Regions from separate parts of the Staphylococcus sp. 510 genome, predicted to be linked through region 2. Evidence: predicted binding sites of a transcription regulator. Region 2 holds the regulator's gene; the other holds the start of a gene.
What was found. The regulator Rex, encoded in region 2, represses fermentation and respiration genes when NADH is low (regulators of the CRP and FNR family bind a similar motif). The targets are predictions, from matches to a motif close to TTGTGAAATATTTCACAA.
Positions count from the first base shown of each region.

Region 1: the regulator Rex is predicted to act here: its motif matches at 4,669-4,686, upstream of AC2D8K_RS07790 (nitrate reductase subunit alpha).

Region 1 is NZ_JBXVVK010000008.1:83,934-92,219, reverse strand. It holds gene narH (nitrate reductase subunit beta) at 1-941, opposite strand, end outside; gene AC2D8K_RS07790 (nitrate reductase subunit alpha) at 931-4,614, opposite strand; gene cobA (uroporphyrinogen-III C-methyltransferase) at 4,792-5,718, opposite strand; gene nirD (nitrite reductase small subunit NirD) at 5,709-6,023, opposite strand; partial or broken gene nirB (nitrite reductase large subunit NirB) at 6,026-8,286, opposite strand, start outside.
Region 2 is NZ_JBXVVK010000006.1:17,374-25,659, reverse strand. It holds gene agrC (quorum-sensing sensor histidine kinase AgrC) at 1-218, shown strand, start outside; gene agrA (quorum-sensing response regulator AgrA) at 231-947, shown strand; gene AC2D8K_RS05700 (carbohydrate kinase family protein) at 1,006-1,962, opposite strand; gene AC2D8K_RS05695 (sucrose-6-phosphate hydrolase) at 1,959-3,443, opposite strand; gene AC2D8K_RS05690 (LacI family DNA-binding transcriptional regulator) at 3,745-4,695, opposite strand; gene AC2D8K_RS05685 (sulfurtransferase TusA family protein) at 4,835-5,059, opposite strand; gene AC2D8K_RS05680 (YeeE/YedE family protein) at 5,072-6,160, opposite strand; gene AC2D8K_RS05675 (hypothetical protein) at 6,333-6,638, opposite strand; gene AC2D8K_RS05670 (redox-sensing transcriptional repressor Rex) at 6,666-7,310, opposite strand; gene AC2D8K_RS05665 (ABC-F family ATP-binding cassette domain-containing protein) at 7,565-8,286, shown strand, end outside.

The sequences.
Region 1 (8,286 bases), on a different contig from region 2:
TTTTCAGCTTGCGCAATGACTTCTTCATCAAATGGATCTAAAAATAATTCCAATTGTTTTTCATATAAATCTTGTTCATTTTCAGTCGACGCCATTTCTTCCACTCTGTCAGCATCATATAATAATACGCCTAAATATCTCATTCGACCTGTACAGGTTTCTGAGCAGACTGTAGGCATGCCTGCTTCAATTCTAGGGAAGCAAAATGTACATTTTTCGGCCTTATTCGTTTTCCAGTTAAAATAAACTTTTTTATAAGGGCATCCAGTCATACAATAACGCCATCCACGACATGCATCTTGGTCGATCAAAACAATACCATCTTCATCTCTTTTATACATAGCTCCTGATGGACAAGATGCAACACAACTTGGATTAAGACAATGTTCACACAATCTTGGTAGGTACATCATAAAGGTTTCATCAAATTGAAACTTGATATCTTCTTCTATCTTTTGAATATTTGGATCTTTAGGTCCAGTCACATGACCACCAGCTAAATCATCTTCCCAGTTAGGTCCCCATTCAATATCCATCTTTTCTCCAGAAATAACAGAGTAAGCTCTTGCTACTGGTGAGTGTTGACCTGCCTTAGCTGTTGTTAAATGCTCATAGTTATAATTCCATGGCTCATAATAATCTTGAATTAATGGCATATCAGGATTATAGAAGATTTTTCCAAGGGCTATTTTAGACCACTTGCTACCAGATTTAAGTTGTAATCTGCCTTTTCGATTCAATACCCAACCGCCTTTATAGTGCTCTTGATCCTCCCAACGTTTGGGATATCCTGTACCAGGCTTTGTTTCAACATTATTAAACCACATATATTCTGCCCCAGGTCGATTTGTCCATGTGTTTTTGCAAGTAACGCTACAAGTATGACAACCTATACATTTATCTAAATTCAACACCATTGCTATTTGCGCTTTAATCTTCAAGCCAATTGACCTCCTTCATCTTTCTTACTGCTACATATACATCTCTTTGATTACCAATTGGTCCATAATAATTGAAATGATAACTAATTTGAGCATAGCCACCTATTAACTGTGTTGGTTTCAAATGAATTCGTGTTGGTGCGTTATGTGATCCACCTCTAGTATCTGTAATTTCAGAACCTGGCGTTTGAATATGTTTATCTTGTGCATGATACATAAACATGGTACCTTTAGGCATTCTGTGTGAAATAACAGCTCTCGCAGTAACGACACCATTTCGGTTATATACTTCTAACCAATCGTTATCCTGAATGTTGTGTTCTTTAGCATCTTCATCAGAAATCCAAACTGTTGGACCACCTCTAAATAGCGTTAACATATGTTTATTATCTTGATACATAGAGTGAATATTCCATTTACCATGTGGTGTAAGATAACGCAGAATTAAAGTATCAGTGCCACCTTTAATTTGTTTATCCTTAGTACCAAATACCATTGGCGGTAACGTAGGTTTGTAAATCGGTAAACTTTCTCCAAATTGTTGGAAAACCTCATGATCAATATAGTAACTTTGACGACCAGTTAACGTTCTAAAAGGAACGAGTCGTTCAATATTAGTTGTAAATGGTGAATAACGTCGTCCATTTTTATTTGATCCAGGGAACACTGCAGTTGGTATAACTTCTCTAGGTTGAGAACCAATATTTAAAAATGTTATTTTTTCAGACGCACGTTCACTTGAAATATCTGTTAACGTCATACCTGTTTGTTTTTCTAAGTCTTGATAAGATTTTTGTGATAATTTACCATTTGTAGCAGATGAAATATTCAACATTGCATCTGCTACATTTCGAGCAGAGTGAATTCTTGGTTTATCATTTTTGATAGAATTAGGGTCTTTATCATTCCAAGTCCCTAGCATACTTTTTAATTCTTCGTATTGTTCCTTCACGCTAAAACTAACGCCATGTGCCCCTACATTATCTGTCTCTAATTTCGGTCCAACAGAAACATATTTATCGTAAATTAACGTGTAGTCACGTTCTACGATTGTAAAGTTAGGCATGGTTTTACCGGGTATGGCATCTATCTCTCCTTTAGACCAATCTTTTACGATACCTAATGGTGTTGCTATTTCTTGTTTGGAATCATGACCTAACGGTGTTGTTACGACATCTTTATATGTACCTGGTAGATAATCCTTCGCCATTTCTGACACTGCTTTAGCGAGTGTTTTATAAATATCCCAATCTGATCGAGACTCCCACAATGGATCTATGGCTGGATTAAATGGATGAACATAAGGATGCATATCAGTAGAAGAAAGATCATGTTTTTCATACCAAGTTGCTGCTGGTAAAACAATATCCGAATATAATGGCGTCGCTGTCATTCTAAAATCGAGTGATACGAGTAAATCTAATTTACCTGTTGTTTCTTCTCGCCATTGAATTTCATCAGGTTTATCATCTTCGTTTGGTGATGCTAATAATCCTGATTTTGTACCTAATAAATGTTTCATAAAATATTCTTGTCCTTTAGCAGAACTAGAGATTAAATTAGAACGCCATACGAATAATGTTTTAGGATGGTTTTTTCTTAAATCCGGATCTTCTACTGCAAATTTTGTTTGTTTCGTTTTCACTTCATTAATCGCACGTTTTAATATGGCTTCATTTGAATCATCACCATTTTCTTTAGCTTCTTCTGCGAATAACAAACTATTCTTATTAAACTGAGGATACGATGGTAACCAACCTAATTTAGCAGCTGTAACATTGTAATCAGCTGGATGTTGATGTTTAATATGTTTCGCTAAAGGTGATTTCAATTTATCGACATTTGATTCTTCATATTTCCATTGATCTGTCGCGAAATAGAACCAACTTGTACCATTTTGTAAACGAGGTGGTCCTTGCCAATCTTTAGCAAATGCAATCGTATTCCAACCTTCAATAGGTCGACATTTTTCTTGTCCAACATAGTGTGCCCAACCGCCACCATTTACTCCTTGACAGCCACATAACATAATTAAATTTAAAATCGAACGATAAATTGTATCGGAATTAAACCAGTGGTTGATACCAGCACCCATAATGATCATTGAACGCCCTTCTGTGTCTATAGCGTTTTGGGCAAATTCTTTTGCAACTTGAACGACTAAACTAGATTTTATACCTGTAATGTCTTCCTGCCATGCAGGTGTATATTTAGAATGCGAATCATCATATCCCGTCGCTTCTAATTCATGATTAAAACGTTTGATACCATATTGACTAACCATCAAATCATATACAGTAGTAATATATCTTTCATCACCATTAGCTAATTTAATCTTCTTAGTAGGTATAGGGCGTTCAAAGACACCATCACCATTGCTATCAAAATATGGAAATTGAATTTGTTGTAATTCAAAATCGCTTTCATCCATGGATAAACTAGGTTGAATAACATTGCCATCTTCATCTTCTAATTTAAGATTCCATTGTTTACCATCTTCCCAACGTTGTCCCATCGTGCCATTTGGAACAACTAGTTGATTTGATAAGTTATCAAATAACACAGGCTTCCATTCTCCGTTTGTTGTATCTTGTCCAAGATCACTTGCTCTTAAAAATCGGCCTGCTTTCAAACCATTGTCATCTTGATCTAACATTAATACAAAAGGCATATCTGTATATTGTTTAGCATAATTAATAAATCGTGAATTAGGATTGTTGATATAATATTCTTGTAAAATAACATGTGTCATTGCTTGAGCAACTGCAGCATCAGTACCTGGGTTAGGTGCTAACCAATTATCAGCAAATTTTACATTTTCAGCATAATCCGGCGCGATAGAAACGACTTTAGTCCCTTTATATCTCACTTCTGTCATAAAGTGCGCATCTGGTGTTCGTGTTAATGGCACGTTTGAACCCCACATAATCAAGTAAGCAGCGTTATACCATTCACTTGATTCAGGAACATCTGTCTGTTCTCCCCAAATTTGAGGTGATGCTGGTGGTAAATCAGCATACCAATCATAAAAACTTAACATTTCTCCGCCTAATAAATTAATGAATCGTGCGCCAGCTGCATAGCTCACCATAGACATCGCTGGAATAGGTGTGAATCCAGCTATTCTATCTGGACCGTCCTTTTTGATGGTATATAATAATTGAGCAGCAATAATATCAGTTACATCTTTCCAATTTGATCTTACATGACCACCCATACCACGTGCTTGTTTATAACGTTTTGCTTTTTCTTCATCTTCTACAATAGATGCCCATGCAGCTATTTTGTTTCCATGATTTTCTTCAAGTGCTTCTTGCCATAATTCTAAAAGTTGACCTCTGATATAGGGATATTTAACTCTTAATGGACTATATTCATACCATGAAAATGATGCACCTCTAGGACATCCTCTTGGTTCATATTCCGGCATTTCTGGACCACAACTAAGATAATCTGTTTGTTGATTTTCCCAAGTAATGACGCCATTCTTAACAAAAACTTTCCATGAACATGATCCAGTGCAATTCACGCCGTGTGTTGTTCTCACTTCTTTGTCGTGACTCCATCGTTCACGGTACATTTTTTCCCATTCTCTGCTTTTACTTTCAAGTACTGACCAATTACCATTAAACTTTTCAGTTGGCTTAAAAAAATTTAATCCAAATTTCCCCATAAGTATCCTCCTAGACCTTTACTTCATATATGCGTTCCTAACTTTTCAATTAGATTGTACATTTTTTCACAATATTTATATATTAGGGAATGTCCTAATTGCACTTATAAATTCCCTACAAAAAAGCAGTGCCTATTCTAGATAGACACTGCGTTATAGTTAATATTCATTGTGGATTTATATTTCAATAAATTGATGTGCATACTGCTTTAGTACTGATTTGTATAATGCTTGTTGAGAATAATGATACGTCTCATCTACTTCAATCATGGATCCATAACCTTGTTCATATAATAATTCACATTTTTCCAATGCGTGATTTCTATTCCCTTTTACAATATATATGATTTCTGTATGCTTAGCCTTATTTTGAGGTAGTGAATAGTTGATGATATCTCCAATGATACAAATACCTGGTAATCCTTCTACATTATATTGGGTTAACTTTTGCTCAATATTACTGATATTTCCAGTCAATATTTTCTCATCAAAAAGTGATGCACGAAAGACAATAGCAATTGGGTAATCATAAGATGTATATTGTCTGATTTGCTTAATAATTCTAGGTAATCGTTTAACCCCCATATAAACTGCTAGCGTTCCTTTATTTAATAATGTACTAATATCAATGTCATTATCTTTTGAATCTTTAAAATGACCTGTTGAAAAAGTGACGTTTTTAGCTATACTCCTCATCGTTAGACCTAAGTTCATGGATTGCGCTGCTGCACTTGCCGATGTTACACCAGGCACAATTTCAAAGTCGATATTCAGCTTATTTAATGCTTCAACTTCTTCTTGGACTCGTCCAAATATAGCGGGATCGCCACCTTTAAGTCTAACCACATGATGATGTTTACTTGCAGCTTCAATCGTTTTTTGATTAATGCTTTCTTGTTGAATATGCTTAGTATATGGTTTCTTACCAACATCAACAATTTCTATTTCTGGCTTAGCATATTGTAAGATAAAGGGATTAACCAATCTGTCATATAATATGATATCAGCATTTTCAATGAGCCGTTGTGCTCTTTTAGTTAATAAGCTAGGGTTACCTGGACCTGCACCTACTAAGTAGACAGTTCCGTATTCATTTATAGACATATAAATATATCTCCATCTATGATTTCTACTGGATATGTTTTTACACAACCAGTATCTGGCTCCTGCACATTACCTGTCTTAAGGTCAATTTTTTGATCATGTAATGGACAATAAACATAACTTCCACTTACAGTACCTTCTGACAAAGGGCCTTCCTTATGGGGACAAATATTATTAACTGCAAATATCTCACCCTCATTTGTTAAAAACAAACCAATCTCTTTATCGTTTACGAATACTTTTTTACCAATTAGTGGTGTTAACTCATCTATACGAGACACTTTAATTTTCTGCATATTTTTCATGATTAAACCCTCTCAACTTCAAAGTTTTTTTGTGATGCTTTATCATTTACGATTGCTTGCCAAGGTTCATCTTGAATCGCTTGTTTCGCTTCCATCACTCTATCGAAAAGTGCTTGTTGACGTTCGGGATCTAACAATACTTCTTTCACATTTTCAAAGCCAAGACGTTCTAACCATGGCGCAGTTCTTTCAGAATAGATTCCCGTTTCACGATAATATTGCATCAATGCGCCACAAATACGAATCACTTCATCTTCTGTTTCTACAGTTGTTAGTAATTGTCCTTTTGTTACTTCAGTACCGCCATTGCCACCGATATAGAGTTGAAAACCGTTTTCTACAGATATTACACCAAAATCTTTAACACCAGATTCTACACAGCTTCTAGGGCAACCTGACACCCCCATTTTGAATTTATGAGGTGTATCAATATATTCAAATGTCTTCTCTAATCTAATACCAAGTTGAGTAGTATATTGTGTTCCAAATCTACAGAATTCTTTACCTACACAACTTTTAACTGAACGTGTTTTTTTACCATATGCCGAAGCTGAACGCATGCCTAAGTCTTCCCATACGCTTGGAAGTTCTTCTTTTTTCAATCCATATAATCCCACACGTTGAGAGCCAGTCACTTTGACAAGTGGTACATTATATTTTTTAGCGACTTCTCCCAATCTAATAAGTTGATCTGCATCTGTAACACCACCGCGCATTTGAGGAATAACGGAAAATGTACCGTCATTTTGAATATTTGCATGATAGCGTTCATTTGCGAATCGTGATTCCTTTTCATCTTTATGCTCATATGGATAAATCATGTTCAAATAATAGTTGATAGCTGGGCGACATTTCGGGCAACCATTTTTATCTTTGAAGTTGAGTACATGTCTCACTTCTTTAGATGTTTTGAGTCCTTTGGCTCTAATTTGAGTAACAATTTGATCACGTGATAAATCTGTACAAGCGCATATACCAGTTGGTTTGGATGCTACAAAATCATCGCCTAAAGCATATTGTAGAATATCTGCGATTTGCCCTTTACATTTCCCACACGAATTTCCTGCTTTAGTCATTTTTGTTACTTCAGCAACAGATGTTAGTCCATTTTTAGTAATTTCTTCTACAATTGTGCCTTTATTAACACCATTACAGCCACATATTGTTTCATCATCTGCCATATCCTCAATGGATACATTGGCATCTTCTCCACCTTTTGTTAATAAAGAGACTAACGTATAGTCTTCGATAGATTCATGTTTTTTCATCATATTATAGAATCGAGAGCCATCATCTGTATTACCATATAGCACTACACCGACAACTTCACCGTCTTTTAAAAATACTTTTTTATAATGATTATCGATACTATTAAATATTTCTATACCATGAATATCTTCAGTTTCTTCAATGGTACCTGCACTATATAAATCACATCCTGATACCTTTAAAGATGTAAATGTAGTGGAGCCATGGTAACCATTAGTTTCTTTTTGTGTTAAATAATCTGCTAGAACGATACCTTGCTCATATAATGGTGCCACTAAACCATATACTTTACCTTCACATTCTGCGCATTCACCCACAGCAAAGATATTTGGATCACTTGTTTGCATATATGCATTAACGATAATACCTCTATTGACCTCTAATCCTGCTGCTTTAGCTACCTCAGTATAAGGTCTAATACCTACTGCCATAACTACTAAATCAGCTTCTAGCACACGTCCATCTGCTAATCTAACAGCCTCAACATCTTTATCACCAAGAATTTCTTGCGTATTCGCTTGTAATTAAAAGCGCATGCCTTGTTGTTCTAAATCATTTTTTAGCATTTGACCTGCTTTTCGATCCAGTTGCATTTCCATAAGCCATTCTGCTAAATGTATCACGGTTACTTCCATGCCTTGGTCTAATAATCCTCTAGCACATTCTAATCCTAAAAGGCCCCCGCCTATAACAATCGCTTTTTGTTTAGTTTGAGCTATCTCCATCATGCGTTTAGTATCATCAATTGTTCGCCATCCAATAACACTCGGTAAATCAGACCCTGGAATAGGTAATACGAATGCCTTTGAACCTGTTGCAATTATACATTGATCATACTCAAATGATTGCCCACTCTCAGTTATAACGGTCTTATTTGCTCTATCTAATATCGTCACTGGATCGTTATTAATCAATTTAATATCATGTTCTGCGTACCAGTCATATGAATTCATGATGGTTTCTTCCACAGTCATTTTATTTTGTAAAATATTAG
Region 2 (8,286 bases):
AATCTGTAACGCTTATTATCATGAATAAATGTAAAGATAGTATTCCTCGTGTTCATGAACTGTTTGAAGAAGGATTTTCTACAAAAGGTGATAATCGAGGTTTAGGGTTATCTACACTTAAAGAAATCACTGATAATAATGATAATGTATTATTAGATACAGTCATTGAAAATGGCTTTTTTGTTCAAAAAATTGAAATTATCGATAAAGAATCATAAGGATGTGAAATCATGAAAATATTCATTTGCGAAGATGATCCAAAACAACGAGAAAATATGGCGTCCATTATTAAAAATTACATTATGATTGAAGAGAAGCCTATGGAGCTTGCTCTCGCAACTGATGATCCTTATGAAGTGCTTGAGCAATCCAAAAATATGAATGACATCGGTTGTTATTTCTTAGATATACAACTTGAAGCAGATATAAATGGTATTAAATTAGGTAGTGAAATTCGAAAACATGATTCTGTAGGTAATATCATTTTTGTAACAAGCCATAGTGAATTAACGTATCTCACTTTCGTTTATAAAGTCGCTGCAATGGATTTTATATTCAAAGATGATCCTGCAGAACTGAAAACACGTATTATCGATTGTTTAGAAACAGCTCACACAAGACTCAAATTATTATCCAAAGAAAGTAATGTAGAAACAATTGAGTTGAAACGTGGTAGTAATTCAGTTTATGTACAATATGACGATATCATGTTTTTTGAATCATCTAGTAAATCACATCGTTTAATTGCACATTTAGATAATAGACAAATCGAATTTTATGGTAACCTTAAAGAATTAAGTCAATTAGATGACCGTTTCTTTAGATGTCATAATAGCTTTGTGATTAATCGGAGAAATATTGAATCCATTGATTCTAAAGAGCGTATTGTCTATTTTAAAAATAAAGAACACTGTTATGCATCTGTTCGTAATGTCAAAAAGATATAATTCCATTATTAATATAAATAAACAACCATCCGTTAGTCTTAAACGGATGGTTGTTCTATTATGCATGATCAATTTCATCTAAAGTAGGAATACTGTCAATGGCACCATATTTTGTCGTTACTTTTGCTGCTACAAGATTACTGAAATGTAAGATTGCTTCACCTTGTTGTTTAAACAATCGCTCTATAGACATATCTTGATGAGTTAATATTTGACTTATCACGGCTCCTATAAAGGCGTCTCCAGCACCAGTCGTATCGATGGCTTTGACTTTAAAGCCTTCATGATGTTTTACTGTCCCATCTTTTAAATAAATTGAGGCACCTTTAGCACCTTGCGTATAAATTACCGCTTCAACATGACCTACAAATAGCGATGCAATCGCTTTAGATTCATCATGCTCTCCCGTAATAAATTCAAGCTCTTCATCTGAAACTTTTATAACATGTGCTTTAGGTATAAATGTCAGTATAGCGTTACGACAATCCTCTTCATTATCCCATAAAGGCAATCGGACATTAGGATCAAAAACAATAGTTCCTTGTTGCTGTTCAAATTTCTCAACCATTGCTAAATGTGCTTGTTTCATTGGGCTATCTACTAAATCAACAGAGCAAAAATGTAAAATATCACCCTTACCCATGTCTATATCTTCAATATTTTGAGCTTCATATAACATATCTGCAGATGGTTTTCGATAAAATGAAAAATCTCTTTGCCCATCTGCCTTTAAACTTACAAAAGCAAGTGCTGTATTCGCCTCATTTGTTCTTTTAATATAACCAGTACCAACACCAATATTTTGTAGTGTTTCAACGATAATATCTCCAAATGCATCATTGCCAAGTTGCGTAATCATTTCAGCTTGTGCACCTAACTTTTGTACTGTACAAGCAACGTTACAAGGTGCACCACCTACTTGACGTGAAAATTGTTCCACGTCTTTAAGTGCAGTATCAGTTACTGTTGGCATAAAATCGATTAGCGCTTCACCAATTGCGAATAAACGTCTCATGAAAGATCACCTTTCAAATTATATTTCGTAAATTGTAAATAAACTTGTCCTGATTCAGTAGAAGTTTTAATACCGGTTGCTTCTTCCGCAGGGAATATTCTTGAAGTTAATACACGTTCACCATCATTACAGAAAATTTCTATACTTGATGTATCTACAAATATGCGTAACTGAGTTAGTGTTGAATCCAATTTTGTACTACGTGTAGTACCTTCCACATTACCTGGTAACAAACCACTATCAGTTCGATCAAGCGTCACTTTATTGTCACGCTTATTATAAGAAATCATTGTCGATTGATATCTTGATGTTCTTAACTCAAAATAAACTTCAGAAGCATCATTTTCTAAAATATCAATGATTAATTCATACTGTTTACCCTCATAAGGATGTAACTTCGTTGTAAATTTATTAGCGTAACCTAAAGCAGTTTCTTTGTTATATCTTAATTTTTCTAGACTTTGAATAGGTCTTTGTTTCAACTTACCATTTTCAACAGTTAATACTCTTGGAATAGTTAAACAATGTGCCCAACCTTCTTCATCTGTAGGATATGTTGTTTCTGGTAATCCCATCCAACCAATTAAGATACGTTGACCATTTTTATCGAGAAATGTTTGTGGAGCATAAAAATCAAAACCTCTGTCTAATTCTAAAAATGATTGATGATCAAACTCTAAAGTATCTAGATTTAAATCACCCATGATATAGCCAGATTGATAAATATTACGATATTTATCTTCCTCACTATCAATGCCTTGTGGACAGAACATAATGATATCATGGCCATCCAGTTCAAAATAGTCAGGACACTCCCACATATAACCAAATTGGTTTAATGATGTTTTAATTTCTCCTTGGAAATGCCAATTCACAATATCTTTCGAACTATATAATAATAATCTACCAAATTCATCCATAGTTTGGGCACCCAAAATCGCATAATATTGGTCCTCAATTTGAAATACTTTTGGATCTCTAAAATGACTTGTATAGCCTTCAGGTTGTTGGCTAATAACAGGTTTAGGAAACTTCTCTACTGAACCGTCAGCTTTCATTCTAGCTATCATTTGTGATGAATGTCTTTGCCAATTATGATCACGGTGATTTCCAGTGTACATATAATATAAATGACCTTGAAATTCAAAAGCACTTCCACTATAAACACCATGACTATCAAATTTAGTATCTGGACTTAGTATGACTCCTTGAGGTTCGAAGTGAACCAAGTCGTCACTCGTATAATTAAACCAATATTTCAAACCATGTACTGCGCCTAATGGGAACCATTGATGTGAGACATAATACTTTCCATTAAAATAAATTAAACCATTGGGATCATTTAATAAACCCGTTTCTGGTTGAATATGGAAAGTTTGTCTATACGGAGATAATTGTACTTGTTGTTTTAAATTTAATAATTTATCGCTATCAACCTCTTCTATTCGTTGATAACGTTCTTCTTTAGTCCATTCAGTCATTCATATCCCCCTATTTTATAATAATCGTTTAAGTAAATGGGGTTAAGTTTATAAATAATAAAGAACCCTTGATACATATACTTATGTTTAAGCATGATGTTTGCACCTAAGATCGAAACTTTATGCTATATCAAACACGTTCATGTAAATGTATGTCTTTATACTTGTTCTCCCCAACTTGCATTGTCTATAGAATTTGTTTTCTAAATTCTATAGACATGGGTCACTTGACCTAGTAAGTATGATGTTTATATTTTATCATTTATACTGGTATCGGTTCCATATAAATTGAATATATTCTTTATAATTTCACTGGTATCACGATGGATTCTTCAATAGATTCTCCCTTAATCAATTGTCTAACTTCAAGCATCGCACGTTGTCCCGCTTCATAATAATTAAACTGTATTGTTCGAATAATTGGAGAAACAATTTGTGTCATAGGATCTCCACCAAATCCATGAATTATTGTTGGTTTTAATAATTGATCTGAATTAAAACGATATTTATGAATTGCCAACGCAATGGCATCAGTCGCACCAATAATGACGTCAGCATCATTAATCTTTGTTAACGTTTGCTTAATATCTTTTAATGCTTCTTCATATTTAAATGAGGTTTCAAATATATCTGGTTTAATTTGATATTTTGATAAGCCATCGATTAAACCACTTTTCCTATGTACACCTACCGCAATATCTTTCTCAGTAACACTAAAAAATACAACACGTCGCGGTTGTCTTTGACCTACCCACTCACCCACTTTTAATCCTGCTTGATAATCATCATGCGTGATGCTATGTAAACCAGGATATGCTTGTCCAACAATAATGACAGGTACATTAGCTTTATCAATCACTTCCAAATGTTTATCAGTAATATCAGTTGCCATTAAAATAATTGCATCTACTTTACTACGAGATAACGTTTCAATGGCTTCAATTTCTGCTTCCATATGTAATCCAGTATAGTTAAGTAACAGTTGATAGTTATGTTGTTGACATTGATTTACGATACCCTTCACTGTTTCATCAACAGCATAAGAGTTCATCCTTGGAATGATAGCACCTATAATACGTGTTTGAGTTGCTCTTAAACTTTGCGCGAATTGATTCGGTTGGTAGTCATGTTCATTAATGATCCTACTTAGTTTCAAACGTGTCTTTGGACTGACAGATCCATTATTTAAATACCTAGAAACCGTACTCTTTGATACTCCTGCTAATTTTGCGATATCCGATATATTTTTCATAAAAGTTACTCACCCATCATATTTTGGAAAACTTATATCTATTCTATCATAAATGTAATCGCTTAAAATACTAATTTCTAGTTGAATAAATAGAAAAAGAGCACCCATGATGGATGCTCTATCTATATTTATCATTATTTTACGCCTTTTGTACAGTAATTGTCCAAGACGCATCACCAAGTTGTTCATAATTAGTAACAGGGTAACCATTTTCTGCCGCCCAATTAGGGATTGCCTCAGTCGCCTGTGTACAATCAAAATCAATTTTTAATTCATCACCAGAATCTAATTCAGTCATTTTCTTTTGAGCTTCTATTAAAGGGAAAGGACAAACCATCCCAACTGTGCCTAATTCATATACCATAATAACTCCTCCTTAAGTCGTTTGTGTTTGTTGTTTAACTGTTGTTTGTTGTTTTTTAGTCGATTGTTGTAGTTGTTTCATTGGCTTAATAAAAATAAAGTAACTCATAAACCATACACCTAGAATCATTGAACCTAGACCAATCCAGCCTTGCCAACTCATTGTCGCCGTTTCAACTAAGCCATTACCGATTGAACAACCACCTGCAACAGAGGCTCCAAAGCCCATTAAAATGCCACCAATTGCACTATTTCTAATTGTTTTCTTATCTGGTAAACGCCATTTAAATTCTTTTGATCCTTTAGCAGCAATGTAAGAACCTAGGAATATACCTATAACTAAAAATGCGCCCCAATCAATGAGTTGTGTATTTCCAGTAATTAAGAAATTAACAATATTTGCTGAAGGTGTCGTAATTCCTAATCCATAATCTCTACCAGTAGAACTACTCATTGGCCAAGCTAATAAAGCGATTAAACCAACTGCAATAGCCGCTACAAACGGATGATATCTTCTTTCAAATAAATAATGTCTTACGCCTGAATACTTCTGTTTTAATTTAGGGACTGCTACTTTAGGCTTTTTAAGTGTTTTTGTCACTAATATTAAAGTAATTAACGTTATTAGTATTACTAAAATCCAATTGGGAATATGCAATGTATCTGCCATACTTGCATTGACATTTGTAGGTTGATTAATTACTTTTAGGACTGGTGACAAAACACCTGTCTTAGTAATTGCACTTGTTAATGCATATAAAATGAGTGCAACCCAACTACCTATTAAACCTTCTCCTGCTCTATAATATGTTCCAGTAGCACAACCACCTGCTAATACAATACCTATGCCAAAGACAAAAGAACCAATGATTGTACCAACAATTGGAAATGTGTGTGCTGGAACATTTACTATACCTAAACTTGTTAATATTAATAAACCAATACTTTGAACTGTAATAGCAACAAGCAATGCATAGAACATTTTATTACTTTTTTGAACATACATATCTCTAAAACCGCCTGCTAAGCAAAAGCGTGTTCGTTGCATTACAAATCCTAATAGTACGCCGACGATCAAACCGCTTATAATCATCCAAACCACGTTATCACCCTTTTCCGATATAAATACTAAGTTATTTTACAGGATAAAGTGTTATATTTCAAGTTCACTATCATAATATGTTTCTTAATTCTACACATTTATCAATGAAATGCTTTATTTAAAATAAAAAAAGAGTACATCTCGATAAGATGTACTCTTGCTCATCACTTTTTTAATGTGCTTGTATTTCATCGATATAATGAACTAATGCTTGCAATTCATTTGCTTTAAAATGACTAAATTTATACCAAGTTTGGTTATAGTAAATCAATAATTTATGTCCCAGTAACCCCTTACGTATTTGGTAACGAATAATTTTTTTAACATCAATTTCTAAATTTAGAGGATTATGATTTGTATAATAGGACTTGAACACTAATGTATGACCGTTCAATACCAATTGTCCTGGAATGTATATTAATGTAGGTAAATGTGCTTTATACATACACCCTATTTGAATCAATACTTTATCATTCATAAAAAGTCCCTCCAAATGATCAATATGCTATTTCATTGATTCATCATAATTTCTCATAAAGAAAAGTAAGGACTGTAATTCAATACCTAAATCAATATGATGTACTTGTACATCAGTTGGCGTACTCACTCTCGCTGGTGTAAAATTCATAATACCTTTAATACCAGATTCAACCAGCTCATCTGTAACACTTTGGGCAACCTGTTCAGGTGTTGTAAGAATGACTACATCAATATCTTGATTTGATAACGTATGTTTTAAAGTCTTGCTATCTTTTACAACAACACGGCCTACTCGTTCGCCGATGACATCTTGATTTACATCAAATGCTTCTGTAATGGTCATTTCATCGTGAATTGAGAAGTTATATGTTAATAATGCTCGACCTAAGTTACCCACACCAACAATTGCAATTTTAATATCATTGCTACCACTAATTTCAGCTTTGAAAAATTCAATTAAACTATCTATATTATAGCCATATCCTTTTTTACCTAATTCGCCAAAATATGAAAAATCTCTACGAATCGTAGCTGAATCTATTTGTAATGCTTCGCTAATAGCTTTAGAATTAACACGGTCAATACCTTTAGATTTTAGATTACTCACAAATCTATAATATAACGGTAAACGTTTTAAAGTTGCTCGAGGAATTTTAACGTTACTTGCCATTTTATTTGTCTCCCTTCGACGCTAAACGGTTTTAATTTTATGTATATATGTTTGCAACAATAAAAATCCAAATAATTGTTCACAATGAATACTTGCTAATTATACATTAATAAAATTTAAAAATAAATATCCTAGTTTCAAGACACAGCTTAATACTGTAAAATAAATATTAATATGATAAACAAAAAATTTAAACATATCAAACTATATGTATAGTTTATAATGATATCGCATATTTAGAAAGGTGAAGTCGGATGATACTTTTACAACTTAATGACATCTCTAAATCGTTCGATGGTGAAGATATCTTTACTAACGTTGATTTTGAAGTGAAAACTGGTGAACGAATAGGCGTTGTTGGACGAAATGGTGCCGGTAAATCAACACTTATGAAAATCATTGCTGGCGTTGAAGATTATGATAGTGGTCACATTTCAAAGATTAAAAATCTTAAGATGGGCTATTTAACACAACAAATGACGTTGGACTCTAACGCCACTGTGTTCGAGGAAATGTCAAAACCATTTGAACATATTAAAAATATGGAACTATTAATCAAACGTGAAACAGATTGGTTAGCTGCCCATGCAAATGAGTATGATACACCTACTTATCAATCACATATGGAAAAATATGAATCTTTATCAAATCAATTTGAGCAATTAGAAGGTTATCAATATGACAGTAAAATTAAAACAGTTCTTCATGGATTGAATTTTAATGAAGATGACTTTAATAAGCCTATTAATGACTTTAGTGGTGGTCAAAAAACACGATTATCACTTGCACAAATGTTGTTAAATGAACCAAATCTATTATTACTTGATGAACCTACCAACCATCTCGATTTAGAAACTACAAAATGGTTAGAAGATTATTTGCGTTACTTTAAAGGGGCAATTGTCATTATAAGTCATGATAGATATTTCTTAGACAAAATCGTTACACAAGTTTATGACGTCGCTTTAGGTAGTGT